Regions from separate parts of the Pseudomonas azotoformans genome, predicted to be linked through region 3. Evidence: riboswitches for the same ligand, from Rfam matches in the RefSeq annotation. Region 3 holds a riboswitch; each other region holds the start of a gene.
What was found. A riboswitch is a leader RNA that binds a small molecule or an ion and turns the genes downstream of it on or off. The one in region 3 is predicted to bind cobalamin.
Positions count from the first base shown of each region.

Region 1 (4,274 bases), 2.5 Mb from region 3:
GCATCGGCGTCTACCACGGAGTAGTGGCCGTATTCGACGTTTTTCGAGCTGGTGATGTCGCGAATGTAGCGGATCGCAGTACCTGCGCCCCATAAGCGGTTTTCCGATTCGAAACCGATCCGTGAACGGGCAAAGAAACTCGGAATGTCGTTGATGGTGACGCCGGTGCGGGACTCGGTGAGGTTGCGCGTCATGTCGGCCTGCAGGCTCCACTGGTCGTTGAGCGCGAGCTTGGCGTCGGCCTCGAAGCCACGCATCTGGAGCTGGCCCTGGCCGTTGACCCATTGCACATCGTCGAGCGTGATCAAGTCAGTGATTTTGCGTTTGAACAGCGTGACGCTGGCGCTGAAGTCGCGCTCGCCCAGCAGTCCCTTGTAGTCGATCCCCAGTTCGGCGTTGCGGCTTTTCTCCGGCTTGAGATTGCGGTTACCGATCTCGTCGCCCGGCTCGTTGACGAACAGCTGTTCGGCGTTGGGCAGTTTGTAGGCCGTACCGTATTGGCCACGCAGGGCCCAGTGGTCGTTGAGATCATAGAGCGAGGTGAGCATGCCGACGGTGGCACTGTCGCCGCCGCTCATGGCTTCATGCCGCACGCCCACGCTGGGGTGCCAGTTGGGCAGCGCGTCGATCTGCGGTCGCAGTTGCGTATACAGCGCGTGGGCCTGGGCCTTGTTGTCGTCGATCACCAGTACATCGTCCTGGCCCTTGAACCACTGGTTGTCGCTGCCCACCACCAGCACATGGCCGCCTGGCAACTCGGCCTTGCCCTCGGCTTGTACACCCCAGTCAGTGAAGCCCCAGTAGTCGTTGTTGTTACGTACCTTACGACCCCCGTCGGCGGTGTTGTCGATCCGCGTGTAGCGTGTGTCCCAGTCGTTGATATGACCCTTGATGAAATAACTCAGGCGCTCGTTGATCGCCTGTTCGAAAGTCGCCGTGGCGATCTGTTGCACACGGTCGTTGGTGGTCTTGTAGTTGTTCACCGGCCGTGCGAAATCAAGGTTGGCATCGGCATATTGGTAGAACAGTTCCAGGCGCGAGTCATCGCCAAACGCCTGGGTGGCCTTGGCGCCGAAGGTGGTCACTTCGTACGAGCGCTTTTTGTCGCTGACGCGGCCGCTGTAGTCGCTGTTGCGAAACGGCTGGTAGCCCTCGGAGGCGTTGCGGCTGACATACGCCAGCAGGCCAAGGTCGCCCCAGCCGTTGGTGAAGATCTTCTCCACCCGCGCATCGCCGGTGGTGCCGCCGAAGGTATCGACTCCCAGGTTCACTTCACCGGACGCCTCGCGGGTCTGCGGGCTGCGCGTGACGATGTTGATGACCCCCGACACCGCCTGGGTGCCGAACAACAGGCTCTGGCCGCCCTTGAGCACTTCGATACGCTCGATGGCGTTGGCTGGCAGCGTGTCGAGGTAGAGGCCGCCATACAGACGGTTGTTCAGGCGCACGCCGTCGAGCAGGATCAATGTGTCATCGTTGCGCCCGCCCAGCAGGGAATAGGTGCCGTAGTCGAACGGGCCGTTTTTCGGCGCCACATACAGGCCGGGGATGAACATCTGCATCACCCGCGTCACGTCGGCGGCGGGGCCGGCGCGTTCGATCTGTTCGCGGGTGACGATCTCCACTTTGCTGCCGTACTGGGCCATGGCGGCGACGGTGGTGGATTCCACGGAAGGGGCGGAGACGATCTGCTGGTTGAGCACCAGGGTGTTGTCGTCGGCCAGCAACAGGGGGCTGAACAGCGAGCCGAACAAAGGGATCAGGGAACGTCGAATCATAGTCTTCTCGAAAGTATCTTCGCAGAAGCACGCAGGAGAAGGCATCGCGCACACGCCGATACCGGCCCATGCCCGCCCACCGCAGGAGTTTGCCTAACAGAAATTCCAGGCCGGTCTCCGGGCTCTCGCGTATGGAACCCTTCACCTTCCCATGGCACGCAGGCCACAGTGGTGTGTCGAAGGGGTCACGCGAATACCGTTGCGGGGGCAGCACCGGACTGGCTCAAAAGAGCGTACCGGTTTCCCGTTTCACCCCAAGCACGGCGGCAGGGGGCACCTGAAACAGGCCGGCATCTGAACATTCGCATGACCGTTCGTCAACTCCGTCATTCAGGATTCACCGGCTTCACTTGCCAGCAATGGGGCGGCGCGGTATTCCAGAACACTCACCCTCCGCCTTGGACATCCCATGACTCAACACCTCACCGAATACGCCGATGCCAGCCCAGAAGTGCGCGCGGTCTATGACGACATCATGCACACGCGCCAGGTCGATCGGGTCAACAACTTCTGGAAGTGCCTGGCCGCCCACCCACCGACCCTGCGCCGGACCTGGGAAAGCCTCAAGGAAATCATGGCGCCGGGGGCATTGGATCCACTGACCAAGGAACTGCTCTATGTGGCTGTCAGCGTGACCAATAATTGCCCGTATTGCATCGCCTCCCACACGGCAGCAGCGCGCAAGGCGGGGATGACCGACGAGATGTTCGGCGAGTTGCAAGCGGTGGTCGGCATGGCCAACGAAACCAACCGCCTGGCCACCGGCTATCGCGTGCCGGTGGATGAGGCGTTCAAGTTGCCATAAGGCGATTCAGCCGTCGAACCAGGCGAGCAGCACCGTGACATTGTCGCGCCCGGCGTATTCGCGGGTGAGGTGGATCAGCCGTTGGCAGGCAGTCTCCAGCGTGTCGCGGCTGGCAGCGGCGAGTACCTGAGCCATTTCCTGGTGCGGAACGCAACCGTGCAGGCCGTCACTGCAGAGCATCAGCAGGTCGTTGCGCTTCACGGGTTGCACGCGTACTTGCGGTTCTACCCGCGGCCCCGGGCCGATAGCTTGCAACAGCAGATTGCGTGCCGGTAAACGGTCGACTTTGCCGGCCTCAAGGGCTTGCTGATACCAGGTCTGGTCGCGGGTCAGCAGGCTCAGTTCGCCGTCGCGGTAGCGGTACAAACGACTGTCACCCACATGAAACAGCAACAGTGGCCCATCGGCATGCGGGCGCCATGCTCCTGTGAGTGTGGTGCCCATGCCGCTGCCTTCGCTCATCTGGCGTGCCACGTTTTTCTGGTAGACGCACTGGTTCACCTGATCGATGGCGTTGTGCAGGCGACTGGCGGCTTGCATGTCCGGGTCCGACCAGGTGGCGTCCGGGTCGCTGCCGTCGTTCAGTGGGTCGACACGGTGGGCGTTGAGCGCCTGGCGCAAACTGATCAGGGCTTCGGCACTGGCCAGGGCGCCGGCTTCATGGCCGCCCATGCCGTCAGCCACGGCAAACAGCCCGAGGCTGGGCTCCACCAGAAAGTTATCTTCGTTGCTCTGGCGCACCGTGCCGACATCGCTGGCCCCATAGGCGACCGCGCAGGCCAGGCGATGGGGCCCGCAGGCGCTGAGGGGAGAGTCGATCATGGCAGGGGCTCAAAGCTGTTGAGGAACGCCAGGCGCTGGGCCTCGCTCTCGATAGACTCGGCCAACCGTTGCACAAAGGGTTGGCGCAGTGAGGTTGCACGCAAGGCGCGACTGACCACGATGCGGGCGATGGGACCAATCAGCACCGCCAGCCGGCGTTCGGCCATGTGTGCGAAGTCGGGGTCGACTGGCGTATGGATCACCTCGGTGGTCGGAACAATCGCGGTGGGTTCAGTCACGACCTCGGGCGCGGCAGTCGGCGGGTTGAGGCGTTGGAACAGCGACTGGCTGGCGCTGGTGAACTGCTCACGGCCGCGCTCCGACGGAATATGCGGCAACAATGCGGCGCAGATACCCTCGAAGTCATCGGCGCCATTGAGGCTCTTGCGCACCAGGAAGCGTGCAAGCGGGCCGATCTGGTGGGACAGCAGCGACTCCAGCTCAGGCATCACGGCCAACTTCCACGGCATGAGGGTTTCCACGGCTTCGGTCGCTAACGGTGTCACGCCGCTGCTCAAGGGTTGGTTGGGAAGCATCAGCACGGTGCGATCATCGTCGATATCGGCGCTGGTCCAACTGCCGGTGGTGGTTCCGAGCAGCGCTTCAAGGTCATCCAGAAAGGCGTGCGCCGAGGGATAGCGGTCGGCCGGGCGCTTGGCCAGGGCGCGGACGATCACACTGTCCAACGCCGGGTCGAGGGCCAGGTTCAAGCTCGACGGTGCTACCGGCGTCTGGTTGAGAATCTGCTGCATAACCATGGTGGCCGAGCCGGAAAACGGTCGCTCGCCAGTGAGCAGTTGGTACAGCACGATCCCAGCGGAAAACACGTCGGAGCGACCGTCGATCAATTCGCCGCAAAACTGTTCCGG
Region 1 covers NZ_CP014546.1:3,826,611-3,830,884, forward strand. Annotated here, with positions in the region: gene AYR47_RS17925 (TonB-dependent receptor plug domain-containing protein) at 1-1,778, opposite strand, end outside; cobalamin riboswitch at 1,870-2,074, opposite strand; gene AYR47_RS17930 (carboxymuconolactone decarboxylase family protein) at 2,188-2,583, shown strand; gene AYR47_RS17935 (PP2C family protein-serine/threonine phosphatase) at 2,590-3,405, opposite strand; gene AYR47_RS17940 (serine/threonine-protein kinase) at 3,402-4,274, opposite strand, start outside.
Region 1: linked by a shared signal. The riboswitch ahead of AYR47_RS17925 (TonB-dependent receptor plug domain-containing protein) and the one ahead of cobO (cob(I)yrinic acid a,c-diamide adenosyltransferase) in region 3 are both predicted to bind cobalamin.

Region 2 (4,274 bases), 320 kb from region 3:
TAGGGCGGGATCAGGCAGAAAATCGGATGGCGATGCGGCTGACGAACACACATGGGCTGGCTCCAGCTGGCAGGTGAAAACGTTCGGGTCATCGATTCAGGATAGTCCCCAGGGGTTAACGCATGTCATCAATTGTCATTAACCTATGTTGCAGTCGTGTTTATCCAAGGAGGACTGACCGATGCCAGCACGTAAAACCAAAATCGACCTTGCATACCGCCCCAGGCTCGCTGACCTGCGCCCGTTGATCGCACCGAGCCCCACGTTGTTGGAGGCACGGGCGGCGACGCCACGCGTCACCCCCGCCAAAGACTTGAAGGGCCGGCGCGGCTACGCCGAGGACTTTCTCGGCAGCTTCGGGGTGCCCTGGCCCACGGTGGAAGAGGCCTTGGCGGAGGATGCACAGAAGCGCCTGGACTACACGCACTTCTCGATCACGATGTCACGCGCCAAGCGGCTTGCGCTGTATGTGGGCGTCAACATCGATGGTGGTCAGCACGTCGACATCATTCGCAGCAACGACGCCTGGGCCTATGACGGCCGCTTACCCATCGATGCGCAGGTGGGCGAAGCGCTGTATGCCAGCAATGGCCTGGATCGCGGCCACCTGGTCCGCCGGCAAGACCCCAACTGGGGCGACGAGGCGCAAGCCGCCAACCTCGACACCTTCCATTTCACCAACTGCTCGCCGCAGATGAGCGGGTTCAACCAGAAGACCTGGCTGGAGCTCGAAGACTACATCCTCGATAACACCCAACGCTGGAAAGCCCGCGCCACGGTGTTTACCGGCCCGGTGTTCGCCGACGACGACCGAATGTACCGAGGCGTACAGATCCCCAAGGCGTTCTGGAAAGTGGTCGCTTACCTCAGCGACAACGGCAAGCCTAGCGCGAGTGCCTACATGATTGACCAGAGCCGCGAGCTGGGCCAACTCGACCTGGTGTTCGGCCAGCTCAGGACCTACCAGCGCAGCGTGATCCAGATAGAGCGCCTGACCGGCCTGCGCTTCGGCAACCTGGCCGACTACGACGGCTTCAGCAACGAAGAGCGCGCCACCGGCACGCGGATTGAAGCGCTGATACGAGGGCCTGAAGACATTCGCCTATGACCCTCGCCCTCATTGCGCACTGATGTAATGAAACTGCGCCTGCGACTTCTCGACCGCCGCACGCACCTGATCTTTCTGTGCGTCGGTGCCCGAGTAGTAGATCTGCAAACCCTTCAAATCCTGCCCTTCGACGGCTTTACCGATCACGGCAACATCAACCGGGGTGCCGGCCCCCATGATCAAAAAGAACACATCGCCCAAGCGCTTGGTATTCAGCAATTCGCTCCTGAGGCTGGCCGCGTTTTGGTCACCGGCCAGGGAAATCGCCAGGGTGTCGCCGAACATCCCACTTTTAGGGATGCTCATCGTGTGCAAGCGCAGTTTGTCTGAGTCGGCGGGCATCGACTTGACATAGGCAGTGGAGGCCTCGTCGAGAATCTGCTTTTCAGATTTACCCTGAGTGGCACAACCGGCCAGGGTGGCGATAAGGACGAGCGCGATAACTGATTTCACGGTGTATTCCTTGTGATAAAGCGATCCATGGGCTGCGCATCATAGGAGCCTCACCGCCAGAGAGCTACCGTTGAGTGCACGACCTCCCGTTCAACCGCGTGATCGACTACCATACCGCGCCGGTTCCCAAACGGGACTAATAGGGAATCCGAAGCGCGGTACACCCGCGTCAATCGGAACTGCCCCCGCAACTGTAGGTGCTGAGCCTGCTCCATGATGCCACTGGACCTTGTCCGGGAAGGCCGGAGCCTGGCGACGACGCATCAGTCAGGAGACCTGCCGGCCCAAGCTCAATGACTAACCGGCGGGGTGTCCGGGAAGGACATTCTTGCCTGCCTCTATCCTATCGCAGCGTTCAAGGGTGTATTTCCGAACGGCACGCACGCTTCACTCGGAGATAGCCCCATGCTGCCACGCGTTACCGCCCTGCTTACCGGCCTGGGTTTCTGTGCCCTGGCCCAAGCCGCGCCCACCCACTACCCGCTGACCGTGGAAAACTGCGGCAGCACCCTAACCTTTCAGCAAGCCCCGGCCCGCAGCGTGACCATCGGCCAGGCCGCCACCGAAATGCTCTACGCCCTGGGCGTGGGCGACAAAGTAGTCGGCACTTCGCTGTGGTTCAACAGCGTATTGCCGCAGTACAAGGCGCAGAACGATGGCATTGAGCGCCTGGCCAACAACGAGCCGAGCTTCGAAGCGGTGATCGCCAAGCGCCCGCAGCTGGTGGCCGCCGAGCTGGAATGGGTGGTCGGGCCGCAAGGCGTGGTCGGCACCCGCGAGCAATTCCATGAACTGAAAATTCCCACCTACCTGCTGCCCTCCGACTGCGAAGGCAAGGACAACCTGGTGGGCGCCGACGGCACGCGGCTGGAGCCGTTCCGCATCGAGACGATCTATAAAAGCATCAGCCAACTCGCCGAGATCTTCGACGTGCAGGCGCGTGGCCAACAGTTGAACGACGAACTCAAGGCGCGCCTGGCCAAATCCGTTGCCACCGTGCAAAGCAAGGGCCTCAAGCAAGCCAGCGCGTTGGTGTGGTTCTCCAGTTCCGAGATGACCAGCGACCCCTATGTGGCCGGCCACAAGGGCATTCCGCAATTCATGCTGGAAACCCTCGGTTTGCATAACGTCGTGCAGTCGGACGAAGAGTGGCCCGCCGTCGGCTGGGAAACCCTCGCCAAGGCCAACCCGACCGTGCTGGTGATCGCGCGCATGGACCGCCGCCGCTACCCCGCCGATGACCATGAAAAGAAACTCGCCTTCCTGCGCAGCGACCCGGTGACCCGCAACATGGACGCGGTGAAAAACAACCGCATCATCATCCTCGACGCGCTGGCGCTGCAAGCCAGCATCCGTACGTTCGACGGGCTTGAACAACTGGCCACGGCCATCGACGGCTACGACCTGTCCAAATGATCCGAACCCTACTCGCCCTGGCCCTGCTGCTGGCTGCTGTATTGGCTGGCGTCGCCATCGGCGAAACCGCCATCTCGCCGCAGGTGGTACTTCAAGTCCTCGCCAACAAACTGTGGGCGGCCGGCTACGTGCTCGACCCCATCGACGAAGGCGTGGTGTGGAACTACCGCCTCACCCGTACCCTGGTCGCCGCCGCGTGTGGTGCTGGGCTGGCGACCTGCGGCGTGATATTGCAATCGCTGTTGCGCAACCCGCTGGCCGATCCGTACCTGTTGGGCATCAGCGCCGGCGCCTCGACCGGCGCGGTGCTGGTGGCGTTGATGGGCGTGGGCGGCGGTTTGATCTCGTTGTCGGCGGGCGCGTTTGTCGGCGCCATGGCCGCGTTTGCGCTGGTGATCCTGCTCGCGCGCGCCAGCGGTTCGGCCAGTGGCACCGGCCAGATCATCCTGGCGGGCATTGCCGGGTCGCAGCTGTTCAATGCGCTCACCGCGTTCCTGATCACCAAATCCGCCAGTTCCGAGCAGGCACGCGGCATCATGTTCTGGTTGCTCGGTAACCTCAGTGGCGTGCGCTGGCCTTCGGTGTGGCTGGCGGTGCCGGTGGCGGTCGCAGGCTTGGCGGTGTGCCTGTGGCACCGTCGCGCCCTGGATGCGTTTACCTTCGGCAGCGACTCGGCGGCGTCCCTCGGTATTCCGGTGCGCCGGGTGCAGTTCGTGCTGGTGGGCTGCGCGGCGTTGGTGACGGCGGTGATGGTGTCGATTGTCGGCTCCATCGGGTTTGTGGGGCTGGTGATTCCCCACGCCGTGCGCCTGTTGCTTGGCACCGGGCATTCGCGCTTGCTGCCGGCCAGTGCGTTGGGTGGCGCGTTGTTCTTGATTGCGGCGGATGTGTTGTCGCGCACCTTGATCAAGGGCCAGGTGATTCCGGTCGGCGTGGTCACGGCGCTGGTCGGTGCGCCGGTGTTTGCGCTGATCCTCATTGGTCGGAGGAATGCGCGATGACCGTGCTGAGCTGCACAGGATTGGGTTTCAAAGTGCGCGAGGCGCAGTTGCTGAGCGACATTCATCTGGACGTTCAGCCGGGCGAAACCCTCGGTATCGTCGGGCCGAACGGCTCCGGCAAATCCACCTTGCTCAAGTTGCTCGCCGGGCTGCGCACGCCAGCGTCCGGCGAAGTGCTGCTGGGCGGCCAGCGCCTGGGCAAGCTGTCGCGCCGCGCCATCGCGCAACAACTGGCGGTGGTGGAACAGCAGGCCGACACCGACGACGCCATCCGCGTGTTCGACGCCGTGGCGCTG
Region 2 covers NZ_CP014546.1:6,025,516-6,029,789, forward strand. Annotated here, with positions in the region: gene AYR47_RS27650 (M4 family metallopeptidase) at 1-53, opposite strand, end outside; gene AYR47_RS27655 (DNA/RNA non-specific endonuclease) at 182-1,108, shown strand; gene AYR47_RS27660 (hypothetical protein) at 1,118-1,561, opposite strand; cobalamin riboswitch at 1,665-1,859, shown strand; gene AYR47_RS27665 (ABC transporter substrate-binding protein) at 1,967-2,977, shown strand; gene AYR47_RS27670 (FecCD family ABC transporter permease) at 2,974-3,978, shown strand; gene AYR47_RS27675 (ABC transporter ATP-binding protein) at 3,975-4,274, shown strand, end outside.
Region 2: linked by a shared signal. The riboswitch ahead of AYR47_RS27665 (ABC transporter substrate-binding protein) and the one ahead of cobO (cob(I)yrinic acid a,c-diamide adenosyltransferase) in region 3 are both predicted to bind cobalamin.

Region 3 (4,274 bases):
GTAGGGCGTACCCACCTGTTGCAGGCCGCGTGCCTGCGGTTCGAGCAGATGGGCGAGCCAGCGGTTTACCTGCCCCTGGCGGAGTTGATGGACCGCGGTATCGGCATCTTCGACCATCTTGAGCAGTACGAGCTGGTGTGCCTGGACGATCTGCAAGCCATCGCCGGCAAGGCGGAGTGGGAAGAGGCGCTGTTCCACCTGTTCAACCGCTTGCGTGACAGCGGTCGGCGCCTGCTGATTGCTGCGTCCACCTCGCCACGCGAGTTACCGATCAAGCTGGCCGACCTCAAGTCGCGCATGACCCTGGCACTGATCTTCCAGATGCGCCCGCTGTCCGACGAAGACAAATTGCGTGCCTTGCAATTGCGTGCCTCCCGTCGCGGCCTGCACCTCACCGACGAGGTGGGGCATTTCATCCTCACCCGCGGCACGCGCAGCATGAGCGCGTTGTTCGACCTGCTTGAACAGCTCGACCAAGCCTCGTTGCAGGCCCAGCGCAAGCTGACCATTCCCTTCCTGAAAGAAACCCTCGGCTGGTAGCCGGCCTGCTGTTTTCGCGGCTTTCGGCAAATTCCAGGCGCCAGAAAACCTGCGTTTGAGCCGGTTTAGCTACGCAAAAGGCAGATATAGGGTGTTAAGGGCTTAGATGTCATAGTCCAAACAAGAAGTCACATAGATCACGATTGAATTTGCAAATCGATGTGATAGAGGGCATAGTCTCGTCTTCTTTACATATCAGCCACGGTCGTGCCCATGCTAAATCGCTTCGCACCCCTCGTGCCCCTCGCACTCGTTACCCTGTTGTTTGGTTGCGCCTCCCACCCTCAACAGGTGGCAGAACAGCAAAAACCACAGGTTCAAAATCAGGCAAAATTCGTTGCTGCACAGTCTGCTTCTGTTTATGAAGAAGAGCTGGCAACGGAAAAAGAACTGGCCAATTTCAATGGCAGCAAGCCTTACCAGCTGCCCGTTCTGGCCGACAGCATCCTCGAACGCGGCATGTCCCTGATCGGTACCCGTTACCGTTTCGGCGGCACCTCTGAAGCCGGTTTCGACTGCAGCGGTTTCATCGGCTACCTGTTCCGCGAAGAAGCTGGCATGAACCTGCCACGCTCCACCCGCGAAATGATCAACGTGGATGCACCGTTGGTCGCACGCAACAACCTCAAGCCCGGTGATCTGCTTTTCTTCAGTACAGCGGGTCGTGGTCGTGTAAGCCATGCCGGTATCTACCTGGGCGATAACCAGTTTATCCACTCCAGCAGCCGTCGCAGTGGCGGTGTCCGGGTCGATAACCTGGGTGACAGCTACTGGAGCAAAACCTTCATCGAAGCCAAGCGCGCACTCGCCATGGCCCCGACGACGGTAACCGCTAGCAAGTAAACTTAAAGTGATACTTGAAGTTTGACGTGTAAGCGCTAGAATCCCTGGACATTGTTGTAATCTGTTCGCGCGAGCTTTGCTTGCGCGTTCTGGTTTTCAGCGTTCGGCAGCGAAAGCCGCATCCAGACCAGGATTGTTCTGCCCATGTCGACCTCGGCCCGCCTGATCCTTATTCTTTGCGCCGCGCTGCTCAGCGCCTGCGCAAGCCGCCCGCCGCCCGCGCCTGTGGCCGTCAAGCCCAAGCCGGTGTTCAACTACTCCACCCAGAATTTCTCGCCTGCGGCCGAAGATGTGCTCTTCCGCGCGCTGGGGCCTGGTCGGCACGCCTTATCGTTGGGGTGGCAACACACCGGACTCCGGGTTTGATTGCAGCGGCCTGATCGGGTTTGTCTTCCGCGATGCTGCCGGCATCTCCCTGCCGCGTACCACCCGCGAACTGATCGTGATGCGCGCCCAGGATGTCAGCGAGCAGAATCTGCAGACCGGCGACTTGTTGTTCTTCGCTACAGGCGGCGGTTCACAGGTCAGCCACGCCGGGATCTACGTCGGCGAAGGCCGCTTTGTGCATGCACCGCAAACCGGCGGTACGGTGAAGCTGGACACCTTGTCCAAGGCGTATTGGCAGAATGCCTACCTGAGTGCCAAGCGCGTGTTGCCGGGCAACCTGGCGCGTAATCCGTAAGAAGCAGCGGCAAGTTTCAAGCTTCAAGCTGCAAGGAGGGGATACCTGCTTGCAGCTATCTGCTTGAAGCTTGCAGCTCGCCCCTCAACCTACTACCCTTCGCCGCTTGTTCCAGGTGCTCTGTGACCCATGGGTCGACGGAGTGAAACAGGGAAGCCGGTGAGTGAGCGCACTTGTACACAGTGTCGCCGCGATTCCGGCGCTGCCCCCGCAACGGTAAATGAGTCAAGACGCTGCCTTTTGCCACTGTATCGCTCGCGATATGGGAAGGCGCAGCGTCGGTCTGCGCCTCTATAAGGCGCGCGCCACTCATGAGCCCGGAGACCGGCCTGCAACATCCAACAGCATCACGGTGGGCGATGCTTGGCTGTCTGTTTTTTCTTTTTCCTGCCCGCCGTTTTTGTTCAGCCCCAACGGAGAGCTGCCATGACCGATTCCCCCGACCGCGACGAACGCCACCTGGCGCGCATGCTGCGCAAAAAAGCCGTGATCGATGAACGCATCGCCAATTCCCCCAACGAGTGCGGCCTGCTGCTGGTGTTGACCGGCAACGGCAAAGGCAAGAGCAGCTCCGCGTTCGGCATGCTGGCCCGTGCCATGGGCCACGGCATGCAGTGCGGTGTGGTGCAGTTCATCAAGGGGCGCAACAGTACGGGTGAAGAGTTGTTCTTCCGCCGTTTCCCCGAGCAAGTACGTTTCCACGTCATGGGCGAAGGCTTCACCTGGGAAACCCAGGATCGCCAGCGCGACATCGCCGCCGCCGAAGCCGCCTGGGCGGTTTCCCGCGAGTTGCTGCAGGACCCTTCCATCGGCCTGGTCGTACTGGATGAGCTGAACATCGCCCTCAAGCATGGCTACCTCGACCTGGACCAGGTACTCAGCGACCTGCAAGCCCGCCCGCCGATGCAACACGTGGTGGTCACCGGCCGTGGCGCCAAGCCTGAACTGATCGAAATGGGCGACACCGTCACCGAAATGGGCATGCTCAAGCACGCGTTCCAGGCCGGTATCAAGGCACAGAAGGGCGTCGAACTTTGAATCAGCCCCGTCATTGCCCGGCCGTCCTGATCGCCGCACCGGCGTCCGGCCAGGGCAAAACCACCGTCACCGCCGCATTGGCCCGCTTGCACCGCAACCTGGGGCGCAAGGTGCGCGTGTTCAAATGCGGCCCGGACTTCCTCGACCCGATGATCCACGAACGCGCCAGCGGTGCACCGGTGTATCAATTGGATATGTGGATGGTGGGCGAGCAGGAAAGTCGCCGCTTGCTGTGGGAAGCGGCGGGGGAGGCGGACCTGATCCTGATCGAAGGCGTGATGGGTCTGTTCGACGGCACGCCGTCCAGCGCCGACCTGGCGCGACACTTTGGTGTGCCGGTGCTTGGTGTGATCGACGGCACCGCCATGGCCCAGACCTTTGGCGCGTTAGCCCTGGGTCTGGCGCTTTATCAGCCGGACTTGCCGTTCGCCGGCGTGCTGGCCAACCGCGTCGGCACCCTGCGCCATGCACAATTGCTTGAAGGCAGCCTTACCGAAGGCCTGCGTTGGTACGGCGCGTTGTCTCGCGAGACCAGTATCGAGCTGCCTAGCCGTCACCTGGGTTTGGTGCAGGCAAGCGAACTGAATGACCTTGATGTACGCCTGGATGCCGCCGCTCAAGCGCTGGGCAGCAGTTGCGAAGTCGCCTTGCCGCCGCCGGTCACCTTTGCCGCGCCTGAAGTGATCGACGCCGAGCCACTGCTTAACGGCGTGCGCATCGCCGTGGCCCGCGACGAAGCCTTCGCGTTCACCTACGGCGCCAGCCTTGACCTGTTGCGGGCAATGGGCGCTGAGCTGAAGTTCTTCTCGCCGATCCACGATCTCCAATTGCCGGACGCCGATAGCCTCTACCTGCCCGGTGGTTACCCGGAACTGCACCACCAGGCACTGTCGCAAAATACCCCGATGCTCGACGCCATCCGCGCTCATCATGCCGCCGGCAAACCGCTGCTCGCCGAATGCGGCGGCATGCTCTACCTGCTGGACTCGCTGACCGATGTCGACGGCACTCGCGCCGAACTGGTCGGCCTGCTGCAAGGCGATGCGGTGATGCAGAAGAAGCTCGCGGCCTTGGCGCTGCAAAATGTCGAATTGCCCGAAGGCACACTGCGCGGCCATACCTATCACCACTCGCTGACCACCACCGAATGGCAGCCGATTGCCCGTGGCCT
Region 3 covers NZ_CP014546.1:6,345,372-6,349,645, reverse strand. Annotated here, with positions in the region: gene hda (DnaA regulatory inactivator Hda) at 1-540, shown strand, start outside; gene AYR47_RS29160 (C40 family peptidase) at 754-1,383, shown strand; gene AYR47_RS33085 (hypothetical protein) at 1,419-1,637, opposite strand; partial or broken gene AYR47_RS29155 (C40 family peptidase) at 1,609-2,065, shown strand; cobalamin riboswitch at 2,162-2,412, shown strand; gene cobO (cob(I)yrinic acid a,c-diamide adenosyltransferase) at 2,492-3,103, shown strand; gene AYR47_RS29145 (cobyrinate a,c-diamide synthase) at 3,100-4,274, shown strand, end outside.